2 linked regions of the Phyllobacterium zundukense genome follow. The protein of the gene in region 1 interacts with the protein of each later gene in a pairwise test. Links are inferred from orthologs where the notes say so. Each region holds a gene or a part of one and is shown on either strand. Other genes may lie near its edges.

Evidence for each region.
Region 2: the proteins of mobA (region 1) and BLM14_RS08435 interact in binary tests that used the Escherichia coli proteins (3 or more experiments, as listed by UniProt). The link is inferred for Phyllobacterium zundukense from one-to-one orthologs.

The regions. Positions count from the first base shown.
Region 1 is NZ_CP017940.1:1,258,107-1,273,648, reverse strand. The notes cover bases 6,662-9,387. They hold mobA (molybdenum cofactor guanylyltransferase MobA), read left to right. Parts: upstream 6,662-7,572; coding sequence 7,573-8,202; downstream 8,203-9,387. Other genes in these bases: BLM14_RS06170 (ABC transporter substrate-binding protein), read left to right, coding at 8,949-9,387; mobB (molybdopterin-guanine dinucleotide biosynthesis protein B), read left to right, coding at 8,199-8,732; BLM14_RS06185 (DMT family transporter), read left to right, coding at 6,662-7,570. In the rest of the region: BLM14_RS06220 (circularly permuted type 2 ATP-grasp protein), read left to right, coding at 1-185; BLM14_RS06215 (alpha-E domain-containing protein), read left to right, coding at 254-1,195; BLM14_RS06210 (transglutaminase family protein), read left to right, coding at 1,201-1,998; BLM14_RS06205 (proteasome-type protease), read left to right, coding at 2,031-2,771; BLM14_RS06200 (L,D-transpeptidase family protein), read right to left, coding at 2,774-4,699; BLM14_RS06195 (gamma-butyrobetaine hydroxylase family protein), read right to left, coding at 4,944-5,324; GTP 3',8-cyclase MoaA, read left to right, coding at 5,548-6,537; more of BLM14_RS06185, read left to right, coding at 6,647-6,661; more of BLM14_RS06170, read left to right, coding at 9,388-9,740; BLM14_RS06165 (ABC transporter permease), read left to right, coding at 9,870-10,583; BLM14_RS06160 (ABC transporter permease), read left to right, coding at 10,580-11,416; BLM14_RS06155 (glutathione S-transferase family protein), read left to right, coding at 11,445-12,065; BLM14_RS06150 (penicillin acylase family protein), read right to left, coding at 12,081-14,540; BLM14_RS06145 (NAD(P)-dependent oxidoreductase), read left to right, coding at 14,606-15,475; BLM14_RS06140 (Lrp/AsnC family transcriptional regulator), read right to left, coding at 15,506-15,542. UniProt on the Escherichia coli protein: Transfers a GMP moiety from GTP to Mo-molybdopterin (Mo-MPT) cofactor (Moco or molybdenum cofactor) to form Mo-molybdopterin guanine dinucleotide (Mo-MGD) cofactor.
Region 2 is NZ_CP017940.1:1,697,233-1,712,956, reverse strand. What follows is about bases 5,336-8,243. They hold BLM14_RS08435 (molybdopterin molybdotransferase MoeA), read left to right. Parts: upstream 5,336-6,139; coding sequence 6,140-7,348; downstream 7,349-8,243. Other genes in these bases: BLM14_RS08430 (Gfo/Idh/MocA family protein), read right to left, coding at 7,364-8,243; moaC (cyclic pyranopterin monophosphate synthase MoaC), read left to right, coding at 5,635-6,138; trpC (indole-3-glycerol phosphate synthase TrpC), read left to right, coding at 5,336-5,638. Outside these bases: BLM14_RS08470 (L,D-transpeptidase), read right to left, coding at 1-153; preprotein translocase subunit SecG, read right to left, coding at 363-854; tpiA (triose-phosphate isomerase), read right to left, coding at 967-1,731; BLM14_RS08455 (SurA N-terminal domain-containing protein), read left to right, coding at 1,885-3,774; trpD (anthranilate phosphoribosyltransferase), read left to right, coding at 3,798-4,817; more of trpC, read left to right, coding at 4,820-5,335; more of BLM14_RS08430, read right to left, coding at 8,244-8,413; BLM14_RS08425 (ThuA domain-containing protein), read right to left, coding at 8,526-9,308; BLM14_RS08420 (ABC transporter ATP-binding protein), read right to left, coding at 9,391-10,401; BLM14_RS08415 (carbohydrate ABC transporter permease), read right to left, coding at 10,407-11,237; BLM14_RS08410 (carbohydrate ABC transporter permease), read right to left, coding at 11,237-12,184; BLM14_RS08405 (ABC transporter substrate-binding protein), read right to left, coding at 12,299-13,561; BLM14_RS08400 (substrate-binding domain-containing protein), read left to right, coding at 14,002-15,033; transcriptional repressor LexA, read left to right, coding at 15,213-15,724. UniProt on the Escherichia coli protein: Catalyzes the insertion of molybdate into adenylated molybdopterin with the concomitant release of AMP.

The sequences.
Region 1 (15,542 bases):
CGCCGATCATGACCGAAAAGGGTCTGGCGCCGCGCCATGTCGATCTGCGGCCGTTCGTTCTTGTTTCGGATCGCATCCGCATCACGCCTGGCGGATTGACCCGCGTGGCATTGAAGGAGGGCTCGCTCGTCGTCAACTCCAGTCAGGGAGGGGGGACGAAGGACACCTGGGTTCTGGACGACTAGACCGATTTGAGGGGAATGAGGGCTGCCAAAGACGGCTCCAGAAATACAAAGAGGGATAACACCGAAAAATGCTTCTTGGCCGAACCGCAAATGGTCTCTACTGGATGTTCCGCTATATAGAGCGGGCAGAGAATATGGCGCGCCTGATTGATGCCGGTTTGCGCATGGCCTTGACAAAAACGTCCGATGCCCCGGAAGAATGGTCATCCGTTTTGATGAGCGCGGGTGTCAAGATCGGCTACGACAACAAGTACAAGGAATATAATGCCAGCCTGGTGTCTGATTTCCTGCTGCGCGATCTCGGTAATCCGTCGAGTGTCATGTCTTGCGTTGAAACAGCCCGCTCGAATGCACGCATGGTGCGCACGGCGCTGACGCGCGAAGCATGGGAAAGTGTCAACGAGACGTGGATGATCCTCAAATCCACGCTGGCGCAGCAAATTCCAGAAACCGACCTTCCGCGCGTCCTCGACCAGATCAAGCGCGAAACCGCGATCATTCGCGGTGCCTTTCACGGGACGATGCTGCGCAACGAGATTTTCAACTTCGCGCGCATCGGTACCTTCATCGAGCGGGCGGACAATACAGCCCGCATTCTCGACGTAAAATATTACGTGCTGCTTCCGTCGATTTCCTATGTCGGCACGACGCTGGACAATTTTCAATGGGAATCGATCCTGCGTTCTGTTTCCGCGCATCGCTCCTATCGCTGGGTCTATGATGTTGAATACAACCCCGTGAACATAGCGGATTACCTGATCCTCAATTCCCGCATGCCGCGGTCGCTTAATTTCTGCTATTCAAATATCGTTGATAATCTGAAATATCTTGCCAATGATTACGGCAAACGGCACGAATGCCATGACATGTCCGAAGGCATTATGAAACGGCTCGAAGACAATGAGATCCGGACCATCTTTGACAATGGTCTGCATGAGTTTCTGAGTGATCTCATTTATCAAACGAACAGCTTGAGCAGCAAGATTGCTGAAGCCTACAATTTCGATTGAAGATCATGCTCCTGAACATCCAGCACAATTCCCACTATCGGTACGACGCTCCGGTGCATTATTCGGTGCTGCGCTTGCGCATGCATCCGCAGAGCAGCCCCGGCCAAAAGATCATCGATTGGGCGGTAACGGTCGAAGGAGCAAAGCAGGAGGCAAGCTACCGCGACGGCTATGGCAATCGCACCATGCTGATAAGCCTTGAACGCGATGTGCAGGAACTCGTCGTTCGTGCTGAAGGACAGGTTGAAACCGAGGATCGGACCGGTGTCCTCGGCAAAGTCTATAATTTCATGCCAATCTGGCTCTATGAGCGCGAGACCGAGCTGACGAAACCCGGCGATGCAATCCGCGAATTGGCAGCAAGCCTTCAGGTCAGATCCGACAAGCTTGCGGTCATGCATGATTTGATGGGCCTGTTGCATCAGAAGGTTGTCTACACACCCGGCTCTACTAATATCCTGACGACCGCCGAAGAGGCATTGGTCAATGGCAAGGGTGTCTGTCAGGACCACACCCACATCTTCCTTTCGGTGGCGCGTCTTCTGAACATCCCTGCCCGCTATGTGTCCGGCTATCTCATGCTGACGAATACGATCGAACAGACGGCAAGCCACGCCTGGGCGGAAGCCCATATTGATGGGCTTGGCTGGGTGGGATTCGATGCGGCCAACGATATTTGCCCGAATGAAGGCTATGTGCGCGTTGCTTGTGGCCTCGACTATCGCGAAGCAGCGCCGATTTCTGGAATACGCTTTGGACCCGGCATTGAATCACTTGCCGTGGAAGTCAATGTAGAGCAGTAATCGGGGCTGACTATTCGGATTTGGGATTCGCTATGACCTACTGTGTAGGCCTTAAACTGGACCGTGGCCTTGTGTTCATGTCTGACACAAGAACCAACGCTGGTGTCGACAACATCTCGACATTCAAGAAAATGTACACGTGGGCCAAGACTGGCGATCGCGTCATTACGCTGCTTTCCGCCGGCAATCTTGCAACGACACAAGCCGTCATCAGCATCCTGAACGAACGGACAAAAACACCCTCCGAACGGTCGCCGTCGATCTATGACATGCCGTCGATGTTCCAGACGGCTCGGCTTGTCGGCGATACCATAAGGCATGTCATCGAAGAGGTGGATTCGGGTGGACAACGTGCCGATTCATTTGGCGCATCGATCATCCTCGGCGGTCAGATCAAAGGTGGCGATCCGCGTCTCTTTCTGATCTACCCAGAGGGCAACTTCATTGAATCGACGCCCGACACACCCTTTTTCCAGATCGGCGAACATAAGTACGGCAAGCCGATCATCGTCCGTTCCTATGATCCAGCAATGACGTTTGAAGAGGCTACCAAGCTCTTGCTGGTGTCCTTCGATTCAACTCTGAAATCCAACCTGTCAGTGGGTTTGCCGCTCGATCTGCAATTCTATCAATCAGACAGTCTCAAGCTCGGATTCGAGAAGCGGATCGAACGCCACGATCCCTACTACGAAATCATTTCCGAAGGCTGGTCCCAGGCTTTGAAACTGGCATTTCAAAGCCTGCCACCATTCGAGATAGAGCCGAGAAGCTAAATCTAGAGCCTTGCCGTCTGTGCAGCCTGGACATTGCCCTGCCGTATCGCCCGCGTCTTGACGATTGCTTTCTCAAGATAAGCGTCACGCTGATAGACATCGTCGTAGTAGTGGATGTCGCCCGTCATTGCGTCGGGCCAGGCGGTGAAATAGGACACGTAGACGGGCAATTGTTCTTTCACCCTGACACTGCGCTCGTTCTTGCCGAAATACTGTTTCAGATCTTCCACAGGAACACCAAGCACGGCCGCAGCCATATCGCGTGGACGCTCCAGGCGAATACAGCCATGGCTCAAGGCACGCATGTCCCGCTTGAAGTAGGATTTGGCGGGGGTGTCATGCATGTAAATGTCATGGCTGTTCGGGAACAAAATCTTCAGTTCGCCCAGCGCATTGTCGAGGCTTGGTTTCTGACGAATGCCGACACCGCCGCCATTGGCGGCCACCTGCGACCAGTTCACCGAGCTTGACGGCACCACACGGCCGGTTTTGTCATAGACCTCGTAGCCGCTGTTCTCGAGATAAGACGGGTTGCCAAGGATTTTCGGCATCATCTCGTTGAGGATAATCGAACGCGGAACACCCCAGGATGGATTGAAGACAACCGTTTCGATCGTATCGTCGAAGAAGTAGGTCTGGTTGGTCGGCGATCCGATGACAATGTTCATCGCCAGCTTTTCAGCGTTATCATCGAAGTACTGCGCCCGGTAGGCAGGCTGATTGATGAAAACGTAACGCTTGCCGAAATCATGCGGCAGCCAGCGCAAGCGCTCCATGGAATAGAGAATGCGATCACGCCTGGACGCGGTCGTTTCGCCCTGCAGCGCACTGATTGTGTTGCTGCCAATGACGCCATCGGCCTTGCGCCCCTGTGCCGTCTGGAAGTCCTTGATGGCTTCGACGAGGCTGTCGTCATAGACATCAGAACTTTCATGCGCTTGCAGAATAGCCTCATGCGTCGCCAGATAATCCTTGGGCGCCTTTGCCTTGATCAAAGCCACCACGTTGCGGATTTCCGGATTCTGGTCACCAGGACGAATCTTGGTACCGACAGCAACGCGTATGACGGGTTCATTGGTATCGCCAATCTCATGCAGGTTCTGCTTGAGTTCCGTGTACCATTTGTTTTGCGGCGCGAATGCAAGGAGCATGGCGCTTGGGTCGTTGGACGAAGCGAGCTGATCGATCACTTCGCGGGGCTTGACGCGGCCAACAGCAATATCGTGGAATCCGCTCAGACGGTTTGGATTGATGCGGCCCTCGCCCTGATCCATTGCATAACGCAGCGCACGCGCCGACATCATCAGTTCGAATTCCGAAAGTTCCTTCAACCGTGCAGGAATATTGGAACGGTCGTAATCATCGCTCGGCAACGGGACCGCATAATCTCCAGGGTCGAGCCCCTCCTCGGCAGCTTTTGCGAAAAGCGCCGCAACGGCCTTGGCCTTTGGCGTTACGTCATACGATGCCGTCCAGATCGGTCGCTGCTTCGTGGCGTAATAGGAAACGATGGCGTCGGCGATTTCCTTCTCAGCCAGGACATGCGCGTCCTTCAGATGATCGATCTTGAGCCCGAACTGTTCCATCTGCGGAGGCGACGCGACGCCATGGTCGGCAGACGCGGTGAGCTGTGGATCAACCTTGGCAAAATCGACTTGAACCAGTGCTTCCGGCTTGTAGTCGTAATTCGTTGGCGCCGTTACTGTTACGCGCTTGATCGGTCCGGATGGGCGTTTCGCATACTCTCCGCCAACCGGTTCGTTTGGCCGCAATTGGCCATTCTGATTGACGGGCTTGGAGTCGACACGGCGGTTACCGAACAACAGCTCCATCAAATTGTTGGCAGCCGAAGCAGACGTCATGGATACGGCTGTCGCCGACAACATGGCCGCCAAAAAGATCGCACGTTTTTTAGAAAAGGAGTTCATGATTTCCGCCCGGAAGGTACTGTCTTGCCCACGGGTGAACATGGGCCATGGATTTGGTGTGTGGCCAGTTTCATCGCATCCTATTTAGATTCTTTTAACAATGCCCCGCGCCCCACTGATTATTCTCCGGCGGCACTATTTTAAGCGGTGTGCCGATTTCGACACATTTATCGCAATCCATCCATAGAAGGGATCGATGCAAGGCATAACCACTTGATTAATAAGACTTTTACAAGGATAACGCTCAGTGAGATCGCCGCGGAGCAAATGGCTCGCGGCTCAAGCCCTTATCTGCCAGTTCATCGAGATAGGCCTGCCAACGTGTGTCCATGTTGCGGCCGAGATCGATCAGATAGTCCCAGCTGAACAGGCCGGTGTCATGCATGTCATCGAAGATAATGCGTACCGCATAATTGCCGACGGGTTCCATCCTGGCGATCTCGACATTGATCTTGCCGGGGACAGTCACGCGCTGTTCGGGCGAATGGCCCTGCACTTCCGCCGACGGTGAAGCAACCCGCAGGAGTTCCGCGGTCAAAGTATAGGTTTCGCCATTGTCGAAGGCGATCGTCAACGACCGCCGGTCCTTGCTTACACGCAGTTCTTTCGGCCAGGCATTGGTCATGGTGGACACTCCTCACAATCGACCCTTCTCTAGGCACGGCGGGTAAAGGCTGCAAGCGAATCCTCTCGTAGAACGTTCAATATTCGAGCGAAATGTCGCAGCACCAATGCAGACACACTTGCCCGGATGACTGGACAAGTCACTGGCAGCATCCTATCTCTTCAGGAGGAGGAAGTCCTTGGACCACGTAGCGTTGCTCGACAGAACAGCATTCCAGACACCGATGATCGATCCGTTCGGGCGGACGATCAGCTATCTGCGCGTTTCCGTGACGGATCGTTGCGATTTCCGCTGCACCTATTGCATGTCGGAACACATGACGTTCCTGCCGAAAAAGGATTTGCTGACGCTCGAGGAGCTGGACCGCCTCTGCACTGCATTCATCGAGAAGGGTGTGAAAAAACTGCGTCTTACCGGCGGCGAGCCGCTCGTACGCAGGAACATCATGCACCTGATTGGCGAACTGTCGCGCCATCTGCAATCCGGCGCCCTCGAAGAGCTGACGCTCACCACCAATGGCTCCCAATTGGCACGCTACGCCCACGAACTGGCTGGCCACGGCGTCAAGCGCATCAATGTGTCGCTCGATACGCTGGACCCCGACAAATTCCATGCAATTACCCGCTGGGGCGATTTCAACCGCGTCATGGAAGGCATCGATGCGGCACAGCAGGCTGGTCTCAAGATCAAGCTGAATGCTGTCGCGCTCAAGGGCTTCAACGACCACGAGATACCCGAAATGATCCGCTGGGCCCATGGTCGCGGCATGGATCTGACGCTGATCGAGACCATGCCGATGGGCGAAATTGATCTCGACCGCACAGACCAGTATCTACCGCTCTCATTGCTGCGGGCCAAGCTCGGCGAAGAATTCACGCTCGAAGATATTGCCTACAAGACGGGCGGCCCCGCCCGCTATGTCGAGGTCAAGGAGACTGGCGGACGTGTCGGCTTCATCACGCCGATGACGCATAATTTCTGCGAAAGTTGCAATCGCGTACGCCTGACCTGCACCGGCACACTTTACATGTGTCTCGGCCAGGAAGATGCGGCCGACCTGCGAGAACCTCTGCGGGCATCCGAAGGCAACGAGCTCTTGAACGATGCCATCGACGAAGCCATTGGCCGCAAGCCCAAGGGTCATGATTTCATCATCGACCGCCGCCACAATCGCCCAGCGGTATCCCGGCACATGAGCGTTACCGGCGGATAAACTTACTTCCCGGCTCCCCAATATTCCGAATGCGTTGAACGGCGCAGGTTGATATATCAACCTATGCGATTCTGGAGGAGAATCGCTGCACCCATTTGGAATGACGATCTTGGCGCTATCCCCCAATCTGCGTGGCAGTTTGTTCATGGCTATCGGCATGGCGAGCTTCACCTTCAATGATGCGACGGTAAAGTTCGTCGCCGAGCACATGAATATGGGCCAGGTGATGCTCGTACGCGGATCGATCGCCACCATACTGATCCTTGCACTCGCCTGGCACCAAGGTATGTTGATACCGTTGCGCGAAGCTCTGCACAAAATGACAATTCTGCGGGTTATCGGCGAAGTGGTCGGAACGGTCAGCTTTCTTGTCGCTCTTGTCCATGTTCCCCTCGCTCTGACATCGGCGATCCTGCAGGCCCTGCCTCTGGTCGTTACCATGGGCGCGGCGATGTTCTTCGGCGAGCCCGTGGGCTGGCGGCGCTGGATCGCGATCATTATCGGTTTTTCCGGGGTGCTCATCATCGTGCGACCCGGCAATGAGGGTGTAAGCCCCTATATTTTCCTGATTGTCATCACAGTCGTTTTTGCCGCGCTACGCGATCTCGCAACACGTAAAGTGCCCAGAACCATTCCCGTTCTGATGATCTCGGCGTTGACATCGGCCGGCGTTTCCCTGGCCGGAGTGGCGATGATCGGTCCGCTTGGTGGCTGGACGCCGATGACCTTGACAAACACCCTGCTTCTGACGCTTGCGGCCTGCTGCGTCATCGTCGCTTACCACTTCATCATTCTCGCCATGCGTGAGGGCGAGATCTCGTTCGTTGCGCCTTTCCGCTACACCAGTCTGATCTGGGCAATCCTGCTCGGATTTCTGTTCTTTGGCGATTTGCCGGACATTCCGATGATCATAGGCTCCATCATCGTCATTGGCAGCGGGCTTTATACGCTCTACCGTGAGCGTATCGTCGACCGAATGAAGCCGGTGGCGATCGCGGCGGCAGCGGCAACAACTTCACCGGATGGAGTGTGAATGTGCGAATTGCGGGCATAATACTGGCGGGTGGACAATCCCGCCGGATGGATGGGCAGGACAAGGCAATGCTGCCCTTCGGCGATCGACGCCTGATCGACCATGTGCACGAACGCCTATCGCGCCAGATCGAGATCATCGCGTTGAACAGCAACGGCGATCCCGGGCAATTCTCGAATTTGCGCGTGCCGGTGATCCCTGACGACATTAGCGGCTTTGCCGGGCCGCTCGCCGGTATTCTGGCGGCAATGGAATGGGCCAACAATCAGGCCACGCCTTTCTCGCACATCCTGACCGTGGCGATCGACACGCCCTTTTTCCCCGATGACCTTGTCCATACACTTCGCCGCTCCATTGCCGAAGCACCTGGCCATATCGGCGTCGCTGCGTCCGGAGACAGGCTTCATCCGGTATTCGGCCTCTGGCCGGTCTTTCTCAAAACAGATCTTCGCCATTGGTTGAGCGATGATAAAAATCGCCGCGTCATTGCCTGGATCGAAGGCCACCCACATAAAATTGCGGAATTTCCCATTGTGACAACGCATTCGGGCACGCTGTTCGATCCATTCTTCAATATCAATACGCCGCAGGATATTGCCGACGCCCGGCAAAGATGGATCACAACGAAATGACATCCGCCACGCATCACATATTCGGTATCACTGGCTGGAAAAATTCGGGCAAGACCACCCTCACCGTCAAACTCGTGAATGAACTGACACGGCGGGGCTGGAAAGTATCGACGATCAAGCATGCCCATCACGATTTCGATATCGACAAGGAGGGTACGGATTCGTGGCGTCACAGGAAGGCCGGTGCGGGTGAAGTCGCCATTGTTTCGGATCAACGCTGGGCGCTTATGCATGAGCTGGCAGAGGAAGGAGAGCCCTCGCTTGCTGAGATCATTGCCCGCTTTGCACCTTGTGATCTTGTGCTCGTCGAAGGCTATAAGCGTGAGCATCACAAGAAGATTGAGACCAGAAGACTGGAAGGTCGGTCCGGAGAACGCTTGACGCTGAACGACCCGGCGATTGTAGCCATTGCAAGCGACCATCCCATCGCCGGGGAGCACATTCCCGTCTATGACCTCGACGATATACCTGGACTGGCTGATCTGATTGAGCGTGAAACCGGCCTTCGCGACAGGCGTGTCAGAAAATGACGTTTCAACCCGAACGTGCGCAACAAAAGTATAAGGTCAAAAACATTAATGTGATTTTGCCCTTTAGATTCGTTCGGCGACGCACGATTCCCGGTTGCATTTGGCTGAAAACTAGTGGGAATATCCGCGTAGGAGCAGTAAAAAACTGCGACTTGCCCGGAAGGCTGTCCAAAAGAACAGGGGAACAGCCGGGCCATAAAAGAGAGGTTCAAATAAATGCGTATCAACAAGCGTCTCGCACTCGCGATTTCCGCTGCAGCCCTGGCCTTTACCATGGGTGTGGCTCACGCAGAGGACGCCCTTAAGCTGACAATCGCTTCCGAAGGTGCCTACCCGCCGTTCAATAATCTGACGCCAGATGGCAAGCTGGAAGGCTTCGACATCGATATCGGCAAGGCTCTGTGCGAAGAGATGAAGGCAGAATGCACCTTCGTAACCCAGGATTGGGACGGCATGATCCCGGCTCTGCAGGCTGGCAAATTCGACGCAATCATCGCGTCGATGTCGATCACTCCGGAACGTCTGGAGAAGGTCGATTTCTCGAAGAAGTACTACAACACTCCACCTGCCATCGTGGTACCGAAGGATTCCGACATCAAGGACATCACTCCGGAAGCACTAAAGGGCAAGACCCTTGGCGTTCAGGCTTCCACCAGCCACTCGAACTTTGCCGAGGCCAAATATAGCGGCTCCGAAATCAAGATGTATCCAACGGCTGACGAGTACAAACTCGAAATGGCCAACGGTCGTATCGACGCTGCAATGGACGACGTGATCGTGCTCGGCCAGTGGCTCGACAGCGAGGCCGGTGCATGCTGCAAGCTCCTTGGAACCATCGAGCCTGATGTCAAGATTCATGGCCCAGGCGCCGGCGTGACTGTGAAGAAGGGCAATACTGCCCTCGCAGATAAGTTCAGCACCGCTATTGCAGCGATCCGCAAGAACGGGAAGTACAAGGAAATCAACGACAAGTACTTCAAGATCGACGTTTACGGCGGCGAGGATTGAGCCGACCGCGCTGACTTGATAAGAAATGTAGATGGCGGCGAGCCGCCATCTACGCCATGAACTTCGAAAAATGACGGGCTGGCTCGAAAAAGAGCCTGGGGAATAGCCCGCAAGACACGAAAGTTGCCTATGGAAGGCTCAATAGCGTTACTTGGTTTTGGCGAAGGCGGATGGGGCCCAAGCATTGCCAGCGGTGTTCTCGTTACGGTCAGTTTGGCACTTGCAACGCTGCCACTCGGGCTGGCGATCGGCTTTTTTGTCGCTCTCGGCAAGCAGTCTTCCGAACCGTCTGTCAAGCTTGCTGCAAACATGTACACGACGATATTCCGTGGTTTGCCTGAACTGCTCACCCTGTTCCTGGTCTATTTCGGCGGGCAGATCGGTATCCAGATGCTGGGCCAGATGCTTGGCTATACCGGGACTATCGAGATCAATTCATTCATCGCCGGCATGTTCGCGATGGGCACTGTATTTTCTTCCTATGCCAGTGAAGTGTTTCTCTCGGCTTTTCGCGCCATCCCAAAGGGCCAGTACGAAGGCGGCTACGCCATTGGCCTATCCAACGGTCAGACAATGCGCAAGGTCATCCTGCCGCAACTGATCCGCATAGCACTTCCCGGCCTGGGCAATCTCTGGATGATCCTGCTCAAGGACACAGCGCTCGTCTCAGCGATCGGACTTGCCGACATATTGCGCCAGACCTCCGTTGCTGCCCGCGTGACCAAACACGCCTTCCTGTTCTACGGCACGGCTTGCATGATTTATCTCGCGCTTGCCATCCTTTCATCCTTCGTCATCGATGGCATTGATCGTTGGGCGGCCAAAAGCGGGGCAAAGCGATGACCGAGAGCTTCATCAACGCGCGGACACCGACAGTTTTGCGCCCGCCCGCACCGCCAAAACGCTGGACCCGATCACGCGTGATCGGTCACATTCTCGTTGGTATCTGGGCTGCTCTCATCCTTGGTCTGCTGCTCTATCTTTACAGTGCCTGGAATATCGAGCTCGTAAAGAAGTATGGCCCTACGTATCTGTCTGGCCTCGGAACCACGATCACCCTTGTCGGTAGTTCGATCATTCTCGGCGCGGTGCTGTCGGTTCCGGTCGTATTGGGCCGCTTGAGCAAGAGCAGCATCATTTCGACGATTGCCTATTTCTACGTCTATTTCTTCCGTGGGACGCCGTTGATTGCCCAGGTATTCCTGATTTATTACGGCGTCGGCTCATTCAACAAAGAACTCCAGTCAATTGGGTTGTGGGTCCTGTTCCGTGAAGCCTGGTTTTGTGCCCTGCTGGCGTTTGCCCTCAACACCGCAGCCTATCAGGCTGAGATCTTGCGGGGTGCCATCCGCAGCGTTTCATTGGGGCAATGGGAAGGAGCAGCCTCGCTCGGAATTCCAAAATTCGTCACCTTCTGGAAGATCATCCTGCCGCAAGCTTTGATCGTGGCATTGCGACCCTATGGCAATGAAGTTATCCTGATGATCAAAGGCTCTGCAATCGTCGCCTTGATTTCGGTCTATGACCTCATGGGTTATACAAAGCTGGCCTATTCACGCACATTTGACTTCCAGACCTACCTATGGACGGCAATCATTTACCTGGTCCTGGTGGAAATACTGCGGCATCTATGGGATTGGATGGAGCGCCGCATTACGCGCCACCTGATTCGCTAGAAAATCCACCGAAAAGAGAATCTGAACCATGCTGAAGATCTGGGGCCGGACAAACTCGACCAACGTTAAGAAGGTACTCTGGGCTGCGGAAGAAGTCGGCGTCCCCTACGAGAACATTCCAGCTGGAGGCGCATTCGGCATCGTATCCGATCCCGAATATCGTGCGAAGAATCCGAATGGGCTGGTTCCAACGCTGGAAGACAAAGACCTGGTGCTTTGGGAAAGCAACACCATCGTCCGCTACCTTGCCGCACAGTATGGTCAATCGACGCTCCATATCGAGGATGCCGGAGCAAGGGCCAAGGCTGAAAGGTGGATGGACTGGGCAACGTCCACGCTCGCTACCCCGTTCCGCGACGTCTTCTGGAATGTTGTGCGTCTCACACCCGACAAGCAGGATCATGCGGCCAAGGAAAAGGGCATTCAAGACTGCGGCAGGCTATTTGCCATTGTCGACGCTGCACTCGCCTCGCAGCCTTTCCTATCCGGCCCAAAATTCGGTGTAGGCGACATCCCGCTCGGTTGCTTCGCCTATGCCTGGTTCGAAATGCCGATCGATCGGCCAGATCACCCGCATCTTGCCGCCTGGTACGAGCGCCTTAAAGAGCGCCCGGCATATCAAAAGTCAGTGATGGTCCCCCTCACCTGAGCGGCATCTGCTTACCTAATTTTTCGGCTTAAGGCGCCACACCCCGAGCAGGCCTTCCTCATAGGCCTTCTCATCAGTTGGAATTGTGATCGCTTCGGTATCCGCCCATTTCTGCGCGAAATCCCGGTAATTGGACGAGAAGACATTTCCCGATTGGCCCGTGGTCTGGATATAGGTCGAGCGGTCGAGACTGGCGAGATCGAACAGGCCGCGATAGCTGGTGCCATGGGTTACCCGGTAAGGATTGCTTTCGTCGGTAAACGACGATTTTCCTCGATCAAGACTGAAGGCGCCGCCGGATGCAGGCACGGTGACATTGAACAAACGATCGAGCGGGCTGACTTGGGAAAACGGCCGGTGCGCGCCATAGGCATAGTGCAGCGCGCCCCAGTTCCATTTTGATCGGTCAGAGCCCATACGCGTATCGAGATCCTTGACCGCGTCGCCAAGAGCCAGTGCAAGGATGTCGCCGCAACTCTCCTTCTCCGGCGTGCGACCATCGTCGCACCAGTTGCGAGCCGGCGTCGGACCGAGCCAGCGCAACATGGCATCGACATGCCCCTGCCAGAAGGATGGGAAGGCATCACCGAGATCATCTTCAAGGATGCGCTTCATTGCCATCCTGAGCCATGCATTGAAAAGCAAAGGCTCGATGCGTGCGCGGTCCTCGACAAAATCCCACCCGCTCAATTGCGTGATGATGCCCTGGTCCACATCGCCTCTTCCTTCGACCAGCTTGAGCATGACCGGCAACAAGGCCGCATAGGCATTGTCGTAAGCATCGCCCTGTACCTTGCGATTGGTTCCCATCGTCTGCTGGTTTGCACCATAGACCAATGTCTTGATCCGCTCGAACCGCCAGGGTTCATCCCAATCGAAGGTGAGGAAATGCGGGTAACTTGAATCGACGATCTTGGTGTTGGCGGTCGCCAGAACACTATCGGCAGGATTATAGACGCGTGGCAGTTCCTCGTACGGAATAAAGCCCTTCCAATCGTAGGTCGCGTCCCAACCCGGCGACGGGGCGCGGCCCATGATCTGATTGGCGGGGTCACGCATTGGAACCCGCCCCGGCGCGATCATGCCGATGTTCCCATCCACATCGGCAATGACGATCGACTGCATCGGCGTCACGAATTCGCGCATGCCATTCTGGTAATCCAGCACGCTGGCAAAATCCCAGAGCTTCAGGCCTGCCGAAATCGTTGTATCGTCACCAGCCAAGGCGGTCCAGGACAGTGATGCAACTGCGCCCTCTGGAAGGTAGTGGTCAAGCCCGCGATAATCGGCAGGCAAGACCGGGCCGTGCCGCGTGACCAGGCGCTCGAAATTGACGGTGTCGCCGCCTTTAACCCTGATCGCTACACTCTTCTTCTCGAAAGGCTGGAAACCCTCCGGCGTCTGATATTCGTTGGGATTGGCAGGATTGATCCTTTCGACGAAGATGTCCTGAACGTCTGAACCGGTATTGGTAAATCCCCAAGCGACTCTGTCGTTTCGACCCAGCAACACGAGCGGCGCTCCGGGCAACGTCACGCCGACAAGGTTCTTCGATGAACCATCTGCATTTTTCACTTGCAGGTGCGCAAGATACCAGATGGCAGGTGCCGACAGTCCAAGGTGCGGATCATTGGCGAGAATGGGTTTTCCGGTCTCGGTCCGAGTACCGCCGATGACCCAATTGTTCGACGCACCGGTGGACATGATTTCGTTCAGCGACGCAAATTGCCTTTCGGCCTCAAGTGCTCCGGTCTTGATTGTGCCGCTAGACAATCCAAGCGCCTGCCTCAAATCCGGCAAGGGCGGTGGAGTATCGCCGGCCACAGGCGGTTGAAGATCCGCGATCTCCGCATCATTCATGCCAAGACGGGCAAACTTCAAGCGCAAGACTTCGTCGTCGATATTGGCGGCAAGGGACACCGACATCAGTTTCAACGTCACGATTACATCGGCAGCGGTCCATTTTTCCGGCGAATGGCCGAGGATGACGAATTCCGGCGAATATTTGGAGCCGAAAACCGGGGCGGCGCTGTCAATGAATGCGTTGATTCCGCGCACATAGGAGTCGATCTTCTTGCGGTCCGCATCATTGAGCGCCGCAACGGAGCTTTCCGCCGATTCGTAGAGGCCGATTGAGCGGATGAAACGGTCGGTGAAGATAGTCTTGTCACCGAAAAGCTCGGACAGGCGGCCCTGCCCGGCCATCCGGTTCACTTCCATCTGCCAGAGGCGCTCCTGGGCATGCACAAAGCCAAGGGCCATCAGAACGTCATCAACCGAATTGCCACTGATGTGCGGAACGGCATTCTTATCGCGGGTGATCGTCACCGGTGCGGAAAGATCCGCCAGCACCATATCGCCGGTTGCGGGCGCGACCGAGCGTGCAAGCCAGACGTAACCAAGAACTGAGGCAAGTAGTGCTATGGGGATGAGGGAAAAAACAATCCACAATAGGCCTTTGATGATCCGCCGCATTGTCCTAACGTCCCCCGATCCTGGTACTCAACACTATGGGCCTATCTGACAGAGGAAACTACGGAATGGCAACAGTCGCTTTTATTGGTCTTGGCGTCATGGGGTACCCGATGGCGGGTCATCTCAAAACACGCGGCGGCCATGACGTCACGGTCTTCAATCGCAGCAGCGAGAAGGCAAAGAAGTGGGCGGAACAGTTCAAGGGCGCTCACGCGCCGACGCCGCAAGAGGCTGCAGCGGGCAAGGATTTCGTCTTTTCCTGTGTCGGCAATGATGACGACCTGCGCTCCGTGACGATCGGCGAGAACGGTGCGTTTCACTCGATGAAGAAGGGCTCAATTTTCATCGACAACACAACCGCCTCTGCAGAAGTTGCACGCGAACTCGATGCGGAAGCGCGCAAGAGAGGCTTCCACTTTCTCGACGCCCCGGTCTCCGGTGGTCAGGCAGGCGCCGAAAATGGCGCGCTGACGGTCATGGTTGGCGGTGAGCAGGATGCATTCGACAGGGCTAAGCCGGTCATCGAATCCTTTGCCAAGATGGTTGGCCTGATGGGGCCAGCAGGCGCCGGGCAATTGACCAAGATGATCAACCAGATCTGCATCGCCGGCCTTGTCCAAGGCCTCGCGGAAGGTATTCATTTCGGCAAGAAAGCTGGTCTCGATATCGAAAAAGTCATCGAGGTCATTTCCAAGGGGGCAGCCGGTTCGTGGCAGATGGAAAACCGTCACAAGACCATGAATGCCGGAAAATATGATTTCGGTTTTGCCGTCGACTGGATGCGCAAGGATCTGGGTATTTGCCTCGCAGAAGCGGATCGCAACAATGCGAAGCTGCCGGTGACCGCGCTAATAGATCAGTTCTACAAGGACGTGCAGGTCATGGGCGGCAGCCGTTGGGATACATCATCCCTGCTGGCGCGGCTTGAAAAATAAGCCAAGCGCCTTGGTACCGGCCTGATATCCTCAGGCCGGCTCTTTCTCAATGCTCATATAGTCCAAT
Region 2 (15,724 bases), 440 kb from region 1 along the record:
GATCGGCTTGACTGCTGCGTCTGGATTTGCGGCCGCCTCAGAGGCGTTGCCGCCAAATGGATTCATGATTTTCTTGAGGATCGGTTCTGCCGATGCCGGGCCGGATAGCGCCAGGACTGACATTCCAACAAGCAGAGAGCGACGTGACAGCATAGTTTCAAATTCCCGCATAGATTGCACAACGCCCTCGCGGCGTTTGCCAGGCCCCCGAGGCCAACCTGATATCGCGATATCCGAAGACCGGATTCTTCTCAATGCAAATCGCTGTGAAGAACAGATCTGAATACGTCTTCCCCCTCAAGGGTTGCGGATACGCAACACATTCGTTGCGCCCCGCATAGACAGCATAATAGCAAACAGAACTATTGTGAATTCGGAACCGGATTTGCCGGCGCAGGGGTCACTGGAGCTGTTGGCGCAGGCAAGGTTGATTCGGGCGCAGCAGGCGCTGTTGTTCCAGGTGCGGCCGAGCCAGAAGCCGGTGCAGCAGGCGCATCAGACGACGGCGGAGTCGCGTTATTCGACGACGGTCCACCAAGCTGATTGAGAATGCCGCCGCTTGTTGGTGGCTGCTGGCCAGCGGGCTGATTGCCGGTCGTTGTTGGAATCCGGTTAAGAATATCGGTTGGGCTTTCGCTGTAGCGCGACATGATGCCGAGGGCCAAGGATGTAACAAAAAAGCCGGCCGCCAGAATTGCCGTGGCCCGTGTCAAGACATTTGCAGCACCGCGCGCAGTCATAAAGCCAGAACCTCCACCGATTCCAAGACCGCCGCCCTCAGAGCGCTGCATCAGCACGACGCCAACGAGGGCAAGTACAATCAGAAGATGAATGACGATAACGACGGTTTGCATGGGGTATTTTCTGCTTTCTAGGTGTCGGACGCGGCTCTTTACACCGTATCGGTCAATAAACCAAGCCCGTCAGGCCACAGTTTTCTTGTGCTGTTTACGATCAGATCACCAGTCAGAGGGAATGGTATGCTTCACAGATGGCGAGGAAGTCGGCTGCTTTCAAGCTCGCCCCGCCGACCAGTGCACCATCCACATTCTCTACACCCAGGAGTTCGATGGCATTGGAAGGTTTGACTGAGCCGCCATAAAGTATCCGCATTTTCGCGCCGTCAGTACCAAAACGTTTGGCGAGCGTTGCGCGGATGAAGGCATGAACCTGTTGTACATCGTCAGCAGTCGGCGTCAGACCTGTCCCGATCGCCCACACGGGTTCGTATGCAATAATCGTATTGCCCGCATTGGCGTTGCCGGGAATTGAACCGGCAAGCTGCGTAGCGATGACATCGAGTGTCGAACCGGCCTTGCGCTGTGCCTCCGTCTCGCCAATGCAGATAATTGCGACGAGACCCGCGTCCCAGCCAGCCGCGGCTTTGGCATTGACCACCGCATCGGTCTCGCCATGATCTGTCCTGCGCTCGGAATGACCGACAATGACGTGGGACGCGCCAGCGTCTCTCAGCATATCCGCGGAGATGTCGCCGGTGTGCGCACCAGACTTCTTGAAATGGCAATCCTGGCCGCCGATGCTCAAGGCTTCGCCCTCGACGGACTGCGCTGCTCTGAAAACAAGCGTTGCGGGGACGCAGATCAAAGCGTCGATTTTCTCGCCAATGGCAGAATTTGGCCGGTTGACGATTATGCGCAATTCATCAAGCGACTCCCCCGTACCATTCATTTTCCAGTTACCAGCAACGAGCGGACGGACATCAGGGGTCATTGGGTCTTCCTTAAACGATGGTTTTGGCGAATTTCTGAAGTCTTTGATTGCCTGACTACCAAATTCACTTGATAAAGCAATCGACACAAGCCTTGCATCACGCTATTCCCCCTTAGATTCAATTAAGCCTCTTGACTGATACGGTGACTTTTCATGCTCGACTCTCTCCGCAACGTTGCACAGACCTGGGTGGTCAAGGTGCTCATGGGCCTTCTCGTGATCAGCTTTGCAGGATGGGGTGTCTCCAATACCATACTTGGCGCCATTGGCGGTAATGCCGCCATACGCGCCGGCCATTCCGAAGTTTCACCGGTAGACTATCGCCTGGCCTATGATCGTCAGCTCACCGCCCTTTCGCAGCGTTTCGGACAGCGGCTGACACGCGAGCAGGCGGATGCCATTGGAATTGGTCATCAGGTGCAGGCGCAATTGGTTGCGGGCGTCGTTCTTGACGAACAGGCACGCACCATGTCTCTCGGGCTCTCAAAAGACCGCCTCGCGCAACTCGCGGCAGAAGATCCAGCCTTTCAAGGAGCCGACGGTCGATTCAATCCTGCACAGTTTGATGCTGTCCTGCGTAACGCCGGCATGACCCCGCAGAGCTATCTCGACAATCGTGCGCAGGTAGCACGCCGCCAACAAATCGTTGAAGCAGTGGCCGATGGCATCAAAGTGCCAGATACGCTGCTCAAGGCTATCGCTACCTACAAGGGCGAGTCACGAACCGTCGATTACGTCTCAATGCCCAAAAGCTTCGTTGCCGATATTGCGGATCCCAGCGACGCTGACTTGAAGACGTATTTTGAAGCGAACAAGGAAGCATACAGCGCGCCACAATATCGCAAGGTCAGCTATGTCAAACTTGAACCAAAGGACATTGCAAACCCGGCGACCGTAACACCGGAAGAAATCAAGGCGGAATACGACAAGAACATTGTCCGCTATTCAACGCCGGAGACGCGCACCGTCGAACAGCTGACTTTTGCAAATGACGATGCGGCCAAGGCCGCGCACGACAAGATCGTGGCCGGAACGAGCTTTGAGGATATCGTCGCGTCCGAGGGTAAGACCATGGATGATGTTCGTCTGGGAACGTTTCCGAAGACCGCCCTGCCCGATCAGTCGATCAGCGATGCAATTTTTGCTCTTCAAGCCAATGGCGTCAGTGATGTGTTGAAAGGAACTTTTGGCCCGGTCATCGTTCGCGTTTCTGCAATTGCGCCGGAAGTTATCAAGCCGCTTGCCGAGGTCGAAAAGGATATTCGCGAAACCATAGCCCTGACACAAGCGACCTCGTCGATCGCTGACGTGCATGACGGCTACGAAAACGCCCGTGCCGATGGCGCGAGCATGGCGGAAGCCGCAGCAAAGCAAAATCTCAAGCTGGTAACGATTGATGCAATCGACCAGACGGGACGCGGCCCCGATGAAAAGGACATACCAAATCTGCCATTCGATGAAAATCAGCTAGCAGCGGTGTTCCAGGCCGACGTTGGTTTTGACAACGAACCGTTCAACCTCGGCACAAACGGCTATCTGTGGTATGACGTGGACAGTGTGACCCCGGCGCGTGAACGGACGCTCGATGAGGTAAAGCCGCGCGTCATAGAAAACTGGAAAACGGCCGAACTTGAAAAGCGTCTCAACGCGAAAGCCGAAGAGGTGCGTAAACGCGTTGCCGATGGAACGTCGCTTGATGACATCGCAGCCGAGTTCAAGTTCACCAAGGACACCAAGCGCGGTATTACCCGCGAGAGCAAGGACGTGGATCTCGGAGAAGGCGGCGTCGCCTCGGTATTCGATGGTCCGCAGGGTCTTGTCGGCGTGACGGAATCGGCATCCGATGGTTCGAAACTGATTTTCAAGGTTGCAGAGTCGATCGAACCGGCGAATGTCGGACCGGAATCCCTGACCACTGTGGAACGGGAAGCTTTCTCGTCCCGCCTCGCCGACGATCTGCTTGACCAATTGGTGGCGCAATTGCAGACCGTCTATCCCGTTACGATCAACCAGACCGTCATTAATCAGGCGCTTGCCCGTTAAAGACGATTGCTGCGAGACAGAGAATGGCTGAACTAAAGCGTTTCATCGGCATTGCAGCGGCGGGCAAGGCGCTTTCCCGCGAGGAAGCTGTCGAGGCATTCGACATTATGATGTCGGGACAGGCAACGCCGGCCCAAATCGGCGGGTTGTTGATGGCGCTGCGTGTACGCGGAGAAAACATCGATGAGATCGCTGGTGCGGTCTCCGCCATGCGGTCGAAGATGTTGAAGGTAACAGCTCCATCCAACGCCATCGATATTGTCGGCACAGGCGGTGATCAGTCGGGCTCTTACAACGTCTCGACCTGTGCAGCTTTCGTGGTGGCAGGTGCCGGAGTTCCGGTTGCGAAGCACGGCAATCGTGCGCTGTCATCGCGTTCCGGTGCCGCCGATACGCTTGCCGCACTTGGCATCAATATAGAAATCGGTCCGGCACTGATCACGGCATGCATCGAGCAAGCTGGTATCGGCTTCATGTTCGCGCCGATGCATCATCCGGCAATGAAACATGTCGGTCCGGCGCGCGTCGAGCTTGGGACGCGCACAATATTCAACTTGCTTGGCCCCCTCACCAATCCGGCAGGGGTCAAACGTCAGCTCGTCGGTGTCTTTGCTCCCGAATGGGTTGAGCCGGTTGCACATGTTTTGAAGAGTCTCGGGTCCGAATCTGTCTGGGTAGTTCATGGTGATGGCCTTGACGAAATCACGACTGCCGGCGTGACTAAGGTCGCGGCGCTCGAGAATGGAAAAATCCGCACATTCGAAATCGATCCGGAATCCTTTGGTTTGCGGCTTGTCGATCCCCAGGACCTGAAAGGTGGTACGGCCGACGAAAACGCCGTTTCGCTGCTATCTGTTCTCGATGGGGCGCATGGTGCCTATCGTGATATCACCTTGTTCAACGCTGGCGCTGGCCTTGTTATTGCTGGCGCCGCATCCGACCTCAAAATCGGCATTGAAATGGCTGCCCATTCGATAGACAGCGGCGCGGCGCGAAATGTGCTAAAGAAACTTGTCCACGTGTCCAACAGCGAGGCCCGTTGAGCATGGTTGATATTCTTCGCAAGATCGAGGCCTACAAGCGCGATGAGATCGCAGCCGCCAAGATGCGCGTCACACTTGATGAGGCGAAGGCGCAGGCAAAGAACCAGGATGCGCCCCGTGGCTTCCTGAGCGCTTTGCAGGAGAAGCGTGCGGCGGGACAATTTGCTCTCATCGCCGAGATCAAGAAGGCCAGCCCGTCGAAAGGCTTGATCCGTCCGGATTTCGACCCGCCCGCATTGGCCAAGGCCTATGAGCTGGGTGGAGCCGCTTGTCTTTCGGTTCTGACCGATGCCCCTTCATTCCAGGGTGCGCCAGAATTTCTGAAGTCGGCGCGCGCAGCGACTGGTCTTCCTGCCTTGCGCAAGGATTTCCTGTTCGACACCTATCAGGTCTATGAGGCGCGCAGTTGGGGTGCCGATTGCATCCTCATCATCATGGCGAGCGTCACCGACGATGTCGCCAAGGCGCTCGAAGATACGGCAATGTCGCTCGGCATGGACGTGCTTGTCGAGGTACATGATGAGGCGGAACTCGAACGGGCGTTGCAACTGTCATCACCATTGCTCGGTATCAATAATCGTAATTTGCGCACCTTTGAAGTTGATCTGGCGGTCTCGGAACGGCTTGCGCAAATGGTACCGTCCAACAAGTTTCTGGTGAGCGAGAGCGGCGTCTTCACTCATGCGGATTGCCTGCGGCTGGCAGAGTCGAACATAGGGACTTTTCTCGTCGGAGAAAGTCTCATGCGGCAGGATGATGTTGCGGCCGCAACGAGGTCGCTATTACACGGCACCGAATCAAAGCAGACCGACGCGGCATGACTGCAACTCGCTCTAAACTCACCCATCTCGATGAGACGGGCGCCGCCCACATGGTAGACGTCGGCAGCAAAGCCGAAACAGAACGGGTCGCCGTTGCAGGAGGTTCGGTGAAGATGCGGGCGGAAACGCTTGATCTTATTAGATCTGGCAATGCCGCCAAAGGCGATGTGATAGGAACGGCTCGGATTGCCGGCATCATGGCCGCGAAAAAGACCCATGAACTGATCCCGCTCTGCCATCCACTGCTTCTGAGCAAGATTTCCATCGATGTTGAGGCCGATGAAGCCTTGCCCGGCCTGCACGTTATCGCGACAGTGAAATTGACCGGCAAGACCGGTGTTGAAATGGAGGCGCTGACCGCGGTCTCCGTTGCGTGTCTGACAATTTACGACATGGCGAAAGCGGCCGATAAAGCGATGATCATTCAGGACATTCGCCTCCTGCAGAAGAGCGGCGGCAAGTCCGGCAATTGGTCCGCCAACGCGGCAAGCGAGAAATAGCATGACAGGTCTCCTTCCCGTCGACGAAGCGCGGGCACGCATTCTTGCTGGCGCCCTGAAACTTGACGCCGAAACTGTCCCACTTTCCGCCGCCGGGAGCCGAGTCCTTGCTGCAAACCTGCATGCCAAACGGCAGCAACCGCCCTTTGCCGCTTCAGCCATGGACGGGTATGCCGTACGGGCAGTTGACGTGGCAACCGTGCCGTGTTCATTGAAACTGATCGGTCAGTCCGCGGCAGGGCACGCCTTTTCAGGTGTTGTGAATAGCGGAGAAGCGGTGCGTATCTTTACCGGCGCACCGGTGCCGGAGGGTGCCGACAGCGTCGTGATCCAGGAAAACACCGTTCCAGGAGACCAACAGGTCGAAATCATCGAGACAGTCACCCTGAGCCGGAACATCCGCAAGGCAGGGCTGGATTTCAATCAAGGAGATTTGCTGCTGGAGGCTGGACGGGTTCTCGATCCGGCCGCCCTCTCCCTCGCTGCTTCTGCTGATCATCCGACCCTGCAAGTGGTAAGGCAGCCTCGCGTCGCTATCCTCGCAACCGGCGATGAACTTGTCAGTCCGGGCGAAAATTATCGGCCGGACCAGATCATTTCCTCCAACAGTTTCGGCCTCGCGGAAATAGTGCGTAAGGCAGGCGGTACGGCAATTGACCTTGGAATAGCCGAAGACCGTCTCGAGGCATTGAACGATGCTCTCGATCAAGCAATCGCAACTGATGCGGATATTCTCGTTACGCTTGGCGGCGCTTCGGTCGGCGATCACGACCTCGTCCAGCCAGCATTGGCCGCACGGGGTATGGAACTTGATTTCTGGAAGATTGCGCTTCGCCCCGGCAAGCCATTGATGTTCGGACGTCTGGATGGAATGAAAATCCTCGGCCTGCCCGGCAATCCTGTCTCAAGCCTGATCTGCGCTCATATTTTTCTGACGCCATTGATACGAGCCATGCTGGGCTTGCCGCACGCTCCTGATCTTCGCACCGCCGTGCTCGGCAGCGACATGGGTACCAACGACCAGCGCCAGGACTATGTCCGCGCTCGTATTACAACGAGTGCAGACGGAACGCTGACTGCAACACCCTTCGCTGTACAGGATTCGTCCATGCTGAAATTCATGGCCGAAGCCAACGGCCTGATCATTCGTAGACCGCATGCCTCTGCCAGCCAGGCTGGATCGGCATGCAGCGTCTTGATGTTACGCTAGACAAACTTTCTCTCGTTAACCTTGCAGGCGATGCTCCTTGCGGTCGCTTTCGGTGACATTGGCTAGATCGATTGCCTTTTGCAGTTTGGCCGCATGACGGAATGAAGGCTCCAGTGCCTTGCCCTGCCCGACGGCGTCGACAAATCGCTGGTAGTTCGTCGGAACCGGCTCGACCTCAATCTCTTTCCAGGTGGCCGTTTCGATGTCATCGCCAAGGCAGGCCAGCAGCTTTGAGCCATCATGACGGTGCACGACCTCGAATGAGCCCTTGTCGCCATACACGCGCAGGCGCAGTTCATTGACGTGGCCCGTGGCCCAGCGGCTGGAATGGACAACTCCAAGCGCGCCGTTGGTAAAGCTCACAGTCATGGTGAAACTGTCATTGGCATCGAGCTCATATTCACCGATGCGGTTGCCTTCAGCCTTGTCGAAAGCCTTGAGCCGACAAAAAACCTCGTCAATTTCCGTATCCGTACCGTAGACGACGAAATCGAGAATGTGCACGCCGACATCGCCCAGCGTGCCGTTGGACCCGTGTTTCTTTGACAGGCGCCACAACCACTGGCTTTCGGTGCGCCAGTCACCCCATTGCTTCGAGACAAGCCAGCTCTGCAGGTAGGAGGCTTCGACATGCCTGATCTTGCCGATCTGGCCGCTTGTCACCAGTTTGCGGGCCGCCTGCAATTGCGCAACATTGCGATAGGTGAGGTTCACCATACCGACGAGATTGGCGGCCTCCGCCTTTTCCGCCATTTCCATGGCATCGTGGTAGTTCGTGGCCAACGGTTTTTCGCAAAAAACATGCTTACCGGCTGCGAGACATTTCAGCGTGGTCGCGTGGTGCGCACTGTCCGGGGTTACATTGGCGACCGCATCGAAATCCCCCCAGGCGAGCGCTTCCTCAAGCGAGGTGAATGCCCGCTCGATGCTGTATTTCTCGCGAAACGCCTCGACCCGGTTCTGGTCTACATCGACTGCTCCAGCAAGTGTCACGCCGTCGATTTCGATGAAATTTCTCGCGTGCGCATTGGCCATATGGCCGGTACCCAAGATCAAGAGACGCATTGGTCCAGTCCTTAAATTGAATGCTGCCGTGCAACCCGTCGTGGGTGCAGGCATCGATATGTCAGGTCTGACGGGCGGCGGGGTAAAACCACCGCCCGATCACAGCAACTACCTAGCGGAAACCTTCCTCGCCAGCCTCGTGCAGACTGCCACCACGTGCAGTAATGGGCTCGATCGCCTTCTCCACAGGCACGTTTGGCGCCGTGGTAATCTCGGGATACCGATTGGAATTGTATGCCCAGTTGACCGCATTGCGCAGCACGAGGCCGACTGTCTCGTCGTGATAGGTTGGATAGGTCTCGTGACCGGGGCGGAAATAGAATACGTTGCCCGCTCCCTTGCGGTACGTCAGACCGGAACGGAACACTTCCCCGCCCTGGAACCACGATACAAAGATGGTCTCAAGCGGCTCCGGGACCGAGAACGGCTCGCCGTACATTTCCTCGTTTTCCAGCTCGAAATAAGCAGGCAGGCCCTTGGCAATGGGATGGCCGGGATTGACCACCCACAACCGCTCGCGTTCACCGGCTTCGCGCCAGTGCAGGGCACAGGGCGAGCCCATCAGACGCTTGAAGATTTTCGAGAAATGACCGGAATGCAGGACGATCAGGCCCATGCCTTCCCAGACGCGCTTTGCAACACGTTCGACGGTTTCATCGGCGACATCGCCATGGGCGCGGTGACCCCACCAGATCAGGACGTCGGTCTCTTCGAGGGCTTTTTCAGTCAGACCATGTTCCGGTTCCTGTAACGTTGTGGTCTTGATGGAAAGATTGTCGTCGGCCGCCAGCAGCTTTGCAATCTGATTATGCATGCCTTCAGGATAGATTTCGGCGACGGTTCTGTTCACCTGTTCATGAACATTTTCGCCCCATATGAGTGTTCGGATAGTCATTTTGTATTCCTATTCATACCATTTGCCGTTGGGAGGACTTCAAGAGCAACGAATAACCGGCACAATCGTTGCCCTGATTCTTCTAATGTGCCGCTGCCGGCCTGCCGGTCTGGTCGAAGCGATGGACATTGTTGCTGATCGGCGAGATGAAGAGCCGTTCGCCTGGCTGCTGGCGCGCCGTGCCGTCCTGCCTGACGACAAGTGGGTCCTTCGCGCCGATATCGATATAGAGATAGGTCTCGGAACCGAGGTTTTCCGCGAGGATCAACTGGCCGTCCCAGGCGCCGTCCTTTTCCTTGATTTCGAGATGTTCCGGCCGCACGCCCAGCGTATGTGCCCTGTACGTGTCGGCGTGTTTCTCAGTCAGGAAATTCATCTTTGGCGAGCCGATAAAGCCGGCGACGAAGAGCGATTGCGGCTTTTCATAAAGCTCCAGCGGGGTACCGACCTGCTCAACGATACCATCGCGCAACACACAGATGCGATCTGCCAGCGTCATCGCCTCGACCTGGTCATGCGTCACATAGATCATCGTCGTTTCATGCATTTTCGCGTGGAGCTTGGCGATCTCCAGCCGCGTCTGTACGCGCAACGCAGCATCGAGATTGGACAGCGGCTCGTCGAAAAGAAACACTTTCGGATCGCGGACAATAGCCCGGCCAATGGCCACACGCTGCCGCTGGCCACCGGAAAGCTGTTTTGGCAAGCGATCCAGATAGGCCGTTATCTGCAGCATTTCCGCCGCCTCATGCACCCGCCGTTTGATCTCACCGGCATCGCCCTTGGCGAGTTTCAGACCGAAAGCCATGTTGTCGAAAACCGTCATATGCGGATAGAGCGCGTAGGACTGAAACACCATGGCGATCCCGCGCTGCGACGGCGTCAGGCTATTGACCACCTTGTCGTCGAAGGCGAGCGTGCCAGCCGTGATGTCCTCAAGCCCAGCAATCAGGCGTAAAAGTGTAGATTTTCCGCAGCCGGAAGGGCCGACGAAAACCATGAACTCGCTTGGACTGATTTCAAGGTCGACGCCCTTGATCACATCGAACGTACCGAAGGATTTGCGGACATTGTTGAGATGAATTGCTGTCATTTGAGTTACCCCTTGACGCCGCCGGCGGTGAGGCCAGAGATGATCTTGCGTTGGAAAATCAGGACGAGAACAACGAGCGGTACCGTGACGATGACGGACGCAGCCATGATGGTTCCCCATGGGATTTCATGCGAGCTTGCTCCCGACAGGAGCGCGATGGTGACCGGCACCGTTCGCGTTTCGGTCGAAGACGTAAAGGTAAGTGCAAACAGGAACTCGTTCCATGCCGCGATGAAAGCGAGCAATCCGGTCGTCACCATCGCCGGCCACATCAGCGGCAAGAACACCTTGGTGATAATAACCCACGGCGTTGCGCCATCCACGATCGCCGCCTCCTCGATCTCGATTGGCAGATCCCGCATGAAGGTGGTCAGCACCCACACGGTGAAAGGCAGCGTGAAAATCGTGTAGGAAAAGACGAGGCTCCACAGTGTGTTGTAGAGGCCGAGGAAGCGGACCACCTCGAACAGCCCTGCCAGCACTGCGATCTGGGGAAACATGGAAACAGACAGAATTGTCAGCAGCAGCAAGGAACGGCCGCGGAACCGTACGCGTGCCAGAGCAAAGGATGCGGTGATCGCAATCAACAATGCCAGCAAGACCACCAGGCTCGACACAATAACGGAGTTGAGCAGATTGCGGGTAAAACTGCCGGCATTGATGACCGAAACGTAATTCTCCAGGGAGAACGACGTGGGCCAATATTCAACGGCGAAGAGCGCACTGCCGGATTTGAAACTGGTGATGATTGCGTAGTAGAACGGAAATACCGCCAGAACGACAATCAGGACAACGAGCGCGTAAAAGGCAGTGCTCTTGGTGAGGTTCCAGATCATCAGCGGTCTCCTCCATCCAGGCGCACGCGGCCGAGCCAGATCGCCAGAACAGTCATCAAGGCAATAACAAGGAACAGCAACGTTGATTGAGCTGAGCCGTAGGCGAATTTGTCGAACTCGATCAGATTCTCACGCGCCAGTACCGACATGGTCTTCGTCTGCGAGCTGTTGGGTGTCAGCACATAGATCAGGTCGAAGATACGCATGGCATCGAGCAGGCGGAAGATGATCGCAACCATCAACGCCGGCTTGATCAGCGGCAGGGTTATGCGGAAGAATTGCCTGACCGGATGAACGCCATCAATATGCGCCGCCTCGTAAATGTCTTTTGGAACCATCTGCAGGCCGGCAAGGATCAGGAGCGCCATGAAAGGCGTCGTCTTCCACACATCGACAATCAGCACTGCCGTCATGGCCGTATCGGCACTGGCCGTCCATGCTATGGGCTGACTGATAAGACCCAACCGCATGAAGAGATCATTCAATATGCCGAACTGGTCGTTCAGCATCCACCCCCACAACCTGGCGGAAACAATGGTCGGGATGGCCCAGGGAATCAGGATCGCCGCGCGAACGATGCCCCTGCCCTTGAACTCGGCATTGAGCACGAGGGCAACGATCATGCCGAACAAGGCCTCCAGCGCGACCGAGATGATGCTGAAACGGACGGTGTTCCACACCGCATTCCACCAGGTCGGGTCAACCAGCAGGCCCGAATAGATTGTGCGGCCGCTTTTCAGTTGAATCCAGGACAGGTAGTTCTTCAGTCCTACCCATTTCGCCGCGCTCATATTGGTCAGCGAGGCGTCGGTAAAGGAAAAATAGATCGTCCGAAGCAATGGCCAGCCAGCGACAATGGCGAGCGCTACGATCATCGGTACGAGAAACAGCCGCGCTGACCGGGCGCGCTGCCGCAAAAGCTCTGAACGTGCGGTATAAGACGACATGGTCGTGTTCCTGTCCGGAGTCATGTTTCAGGATTGGTCGGCCAGGCAAGCGGTGCGAATGGTGTCCGGGAGGTTCTGAACACTATCCGCACCGTGCCCTTCGCTGGCAGGGGCCTACCAGCTACCTCCCTGAAGTTCCGTCAGCTTGGCTTCCAGAAGTTCAAGATTCTCGGCGGCGGTACCATTGCCCGACAACGTGTCGTGGACCGCACTCCAGAACATGTTGGACACTTCATTATATTTAACCTTGGTTGGCGCGGACGGGCGCGGAACGGAACTTTCAAAAACCGGCTTCCAGTTGGGGATCAACGGTTGCGCAGCCGCAATATCCTTGTCGTCATAGAGCGCCTTGATTGTCGGCATGCTCGCAAGTTCGATCGCCCTCTCTTTTTGCTGCTCGGGCGAGCCAAGGAACAAGGCGAGCTTGATGGCTTCCTCCGGCGCTTTGGAATATTTGGAAACAGCCAGATTCCAGCCACCAAGCGTTGCGGCGGAGTTTTGGCCTTCTTTCCCGACTGGCAATGGCGCAACATCAAACTTGCCCTTTATCGCGCTGTCACTGCTGCCGCCAAGGGCATAGGCATAGGGCCAGTTGCGCATGAAGACAGAGTTGCCGGTCTGCCAGATACCGCGGGCTTCCTCTTCCGTGTAAGCGAGCACACCTTTTGGCGAGATCGTATCTACCCACCCTTTGGCACGGTCAATGGCGGCAGCCGCATCCGGATTGTTGATCGAGATCGTGCCGTCGGCCTCGACGATCTGACCGCCGCCCGAAGACTTCACCCACTCCAGCGCGTTGCACGTCAGACCCTCATAGGCATTGGCCTGAAACACGTAGCCATACATGCTCTTGTTACCGGCTGTGCGCTCTGCATCCTGGATTTCCTTGGCGGTCGCCGCCATTTCATCCCAGGTTTTCGGAACGGGCTTCTTGTACTTCTCGAGCAGATCCTTCCGGTAGTAGAGCGCTGGCGCATCCGTGAACATCGGCAGCGCGACGAGCTTGCCATCCACAGTCTGACTCTCAATAATTGAAGGAATGTGCTGATCGATCACATCTTTCGCCGCCGCCTTCAGATCAAGGAACTGATCGGCCAGTTGCGGCGCCCAGATCACATCGGTGCGATAGACATCAATGTCGGTATTGCCCGCTGCGAGCCAAAGGCGGTACTGGCCGAAATTGTCAGAGCTGTTGGCAGGCATGGCAACGATAGAGACCTTGTTGCCGGTTTCCTTTTCGAACCGATCGAGCTGCTTGCGCAGGAATTCCCGCCCGTTGCCGGTATCGCCGGATACAATGGACAGATTGGCGGCGAATGCCCCTGAAGCCAGTAAAGTGGTGGTCAAAAGGGCTGCAATAAATGATTTGGCTTTCATGATTTCCTCCCAAAAATCCCGTGGAATCAGGCCCATCGCAACACGGCGACTACGACCCTGTGGTTTAGAAACTCCTCCTGAAGCGCTTTGGATATCTCATTGGATTCAGAAATTCAAAGCGCTTTGAATAAAAAATGGCAAAGGCATTTCGAACTGTCAAGCAACAATTTCAACCAACAAGGAATGGAGCCGATCTCACGATTAAGCATCGCGGGATAAAATAACGTTGTTTCAATGCGTTATAAGATGATCTTTACGGGGTATTACGCGCATCATGGCACCTGTGGAATGAGGTGGCATTCGCTGACCGCCGCACTTTTGATACTAAAGTTCAAAGCGCTTTGAATTTATGCTATGGTTATGTTTATTATTTGGAGTCATATCTGGCAAAGGCTTTCGTTCCGGAGCCTGCATATGAACGCATTGGTGGATCGCTTGCTATGAAACTCAAGGAACTGGCCGAACAGCTGGGCTTGTCACAGACGACCGTCAGTCGCGCCCTGAACGGCTATCCCGAGGTCAACAAGGCCACTCGTGAGCGTGTTAGCAAGGCAGCGCTGCAATTCGGCTACAGCGCGAATGCTAATGCCCGCCGCCTCGCCATTGGGCGGGTTGGCGCAATCGGCATTCTCATGCCGAACGATCGAAGCGAGCGCTTTGGCCCGCACACGAGCGAATTCTTTTCTGGCTTGGCCGAACGCCTTTCCCAGGACGAAATGGACCTCCTGATGAGTCCGGTCATCAATAATGATGAAATCTCGGCATACAGGCGGCTTATTTCCAGCAAACGGGTGGATGCCATCATCATAACAGGCCCCACCCTCATGGATGAACGGGTTGCCATGCTGATCGAGGAGAAATTCCCTTTCGTCCTGCATGGACGAACAAATATCGAGGCGCCGCATGCTTGGCTCGATATCGACAATGCAGGTGCATTCCGCCAGGCCGCTTCCCACCTGCTTGATCTCGGCCACAAGCATATCGCCATGATAGATGGCCTCAAGGGACATACTTTTTCCGAACACCGCGAACTCGGCTATCGTGAGGCACTTCTGGAACGGGGCATTCCAGTTGATCCGCGTTTCATCGTCCACGAGCGGTTTTCCGACGAGATCGGCTTTCGGGAGGCGCAACGGCTCTTGTCGCTTCCACAGCATCCCACCGCGATCATTGCCGGCTCCATGATGACTGCACTCGGCGTTTTCCGCGCCATCCGGTCGAAGGGTTATGAACTCGGCAAAGAAGTCTCGATCATCGCCCATGACGACGTGTTTCCCTATCTCAATGCCAGCAATATGGTGCCGTCCATGACGACGACGCGCTCGTCGATCCGCTCCGCCGGCACGCGTATCGCCGAAATGCTGGTGCGCGTGCTGGACGGCGAGCCCGTGGAAAACATCCATGAGGTCTGGCCGGTCGAACTGATCCTGCGGCAATCGAGTGGACCACCGGTGATTCCAGGTAAACGCTAAAGCTATTTCCCAGTTTTAATTCGCATTCTTGGCGAATTTGGCCCCAAATGCTGGTATTTGGGTAAAATCACACACTGTTCGCGCAACGTACACCACATATTAAGCCTTGTGGAACACAACTGGAACAGATAGTGTTTGTTCTGGTTTTGTTTTTCCGATTCCCTGCTAAAGGATCGCCGATGCTAACGCGTAAACAACATGAACTTTTGCTCTTCATTCACGAGCGCTTGAAGGAGACGGGCATCCCGCCATCATTCGACGAGATGAAGGATGCATTGGACCTGGCGTCGAAGTCCGGCATACACCGGTTGATCACTGCGCTGGAAGAACGCGGCTTTATTCGTCGGCTAGCAAATCGGGCAAGAGCGCTGGAAGTCCTGCGCCTGCCGGACTCCATTGCGCCCGGTCTCAACGCCCAAAGGAAATTCTCGCCAAGCGTCATCGAGGGCAGTCTTGGACGAAACATCGCTCCTCCCCGGCCTCAGTCGCGCTCGGCGGATGACTCAAGCGCTTCCACCATTGTCAGCATCCCAGTTATGGGCCGCATCGCTGCTGGTGTGCCGATTTCGGCAATCCAGAACCAGACCCATATGATCGGCCTGCCGCCAGACATGATCGGTAGCGGCGAACATTATGCTCTTGAGGTCAAGGGTGACTCGATGATCGACGCCGGGATTTTCGATGGCGATAC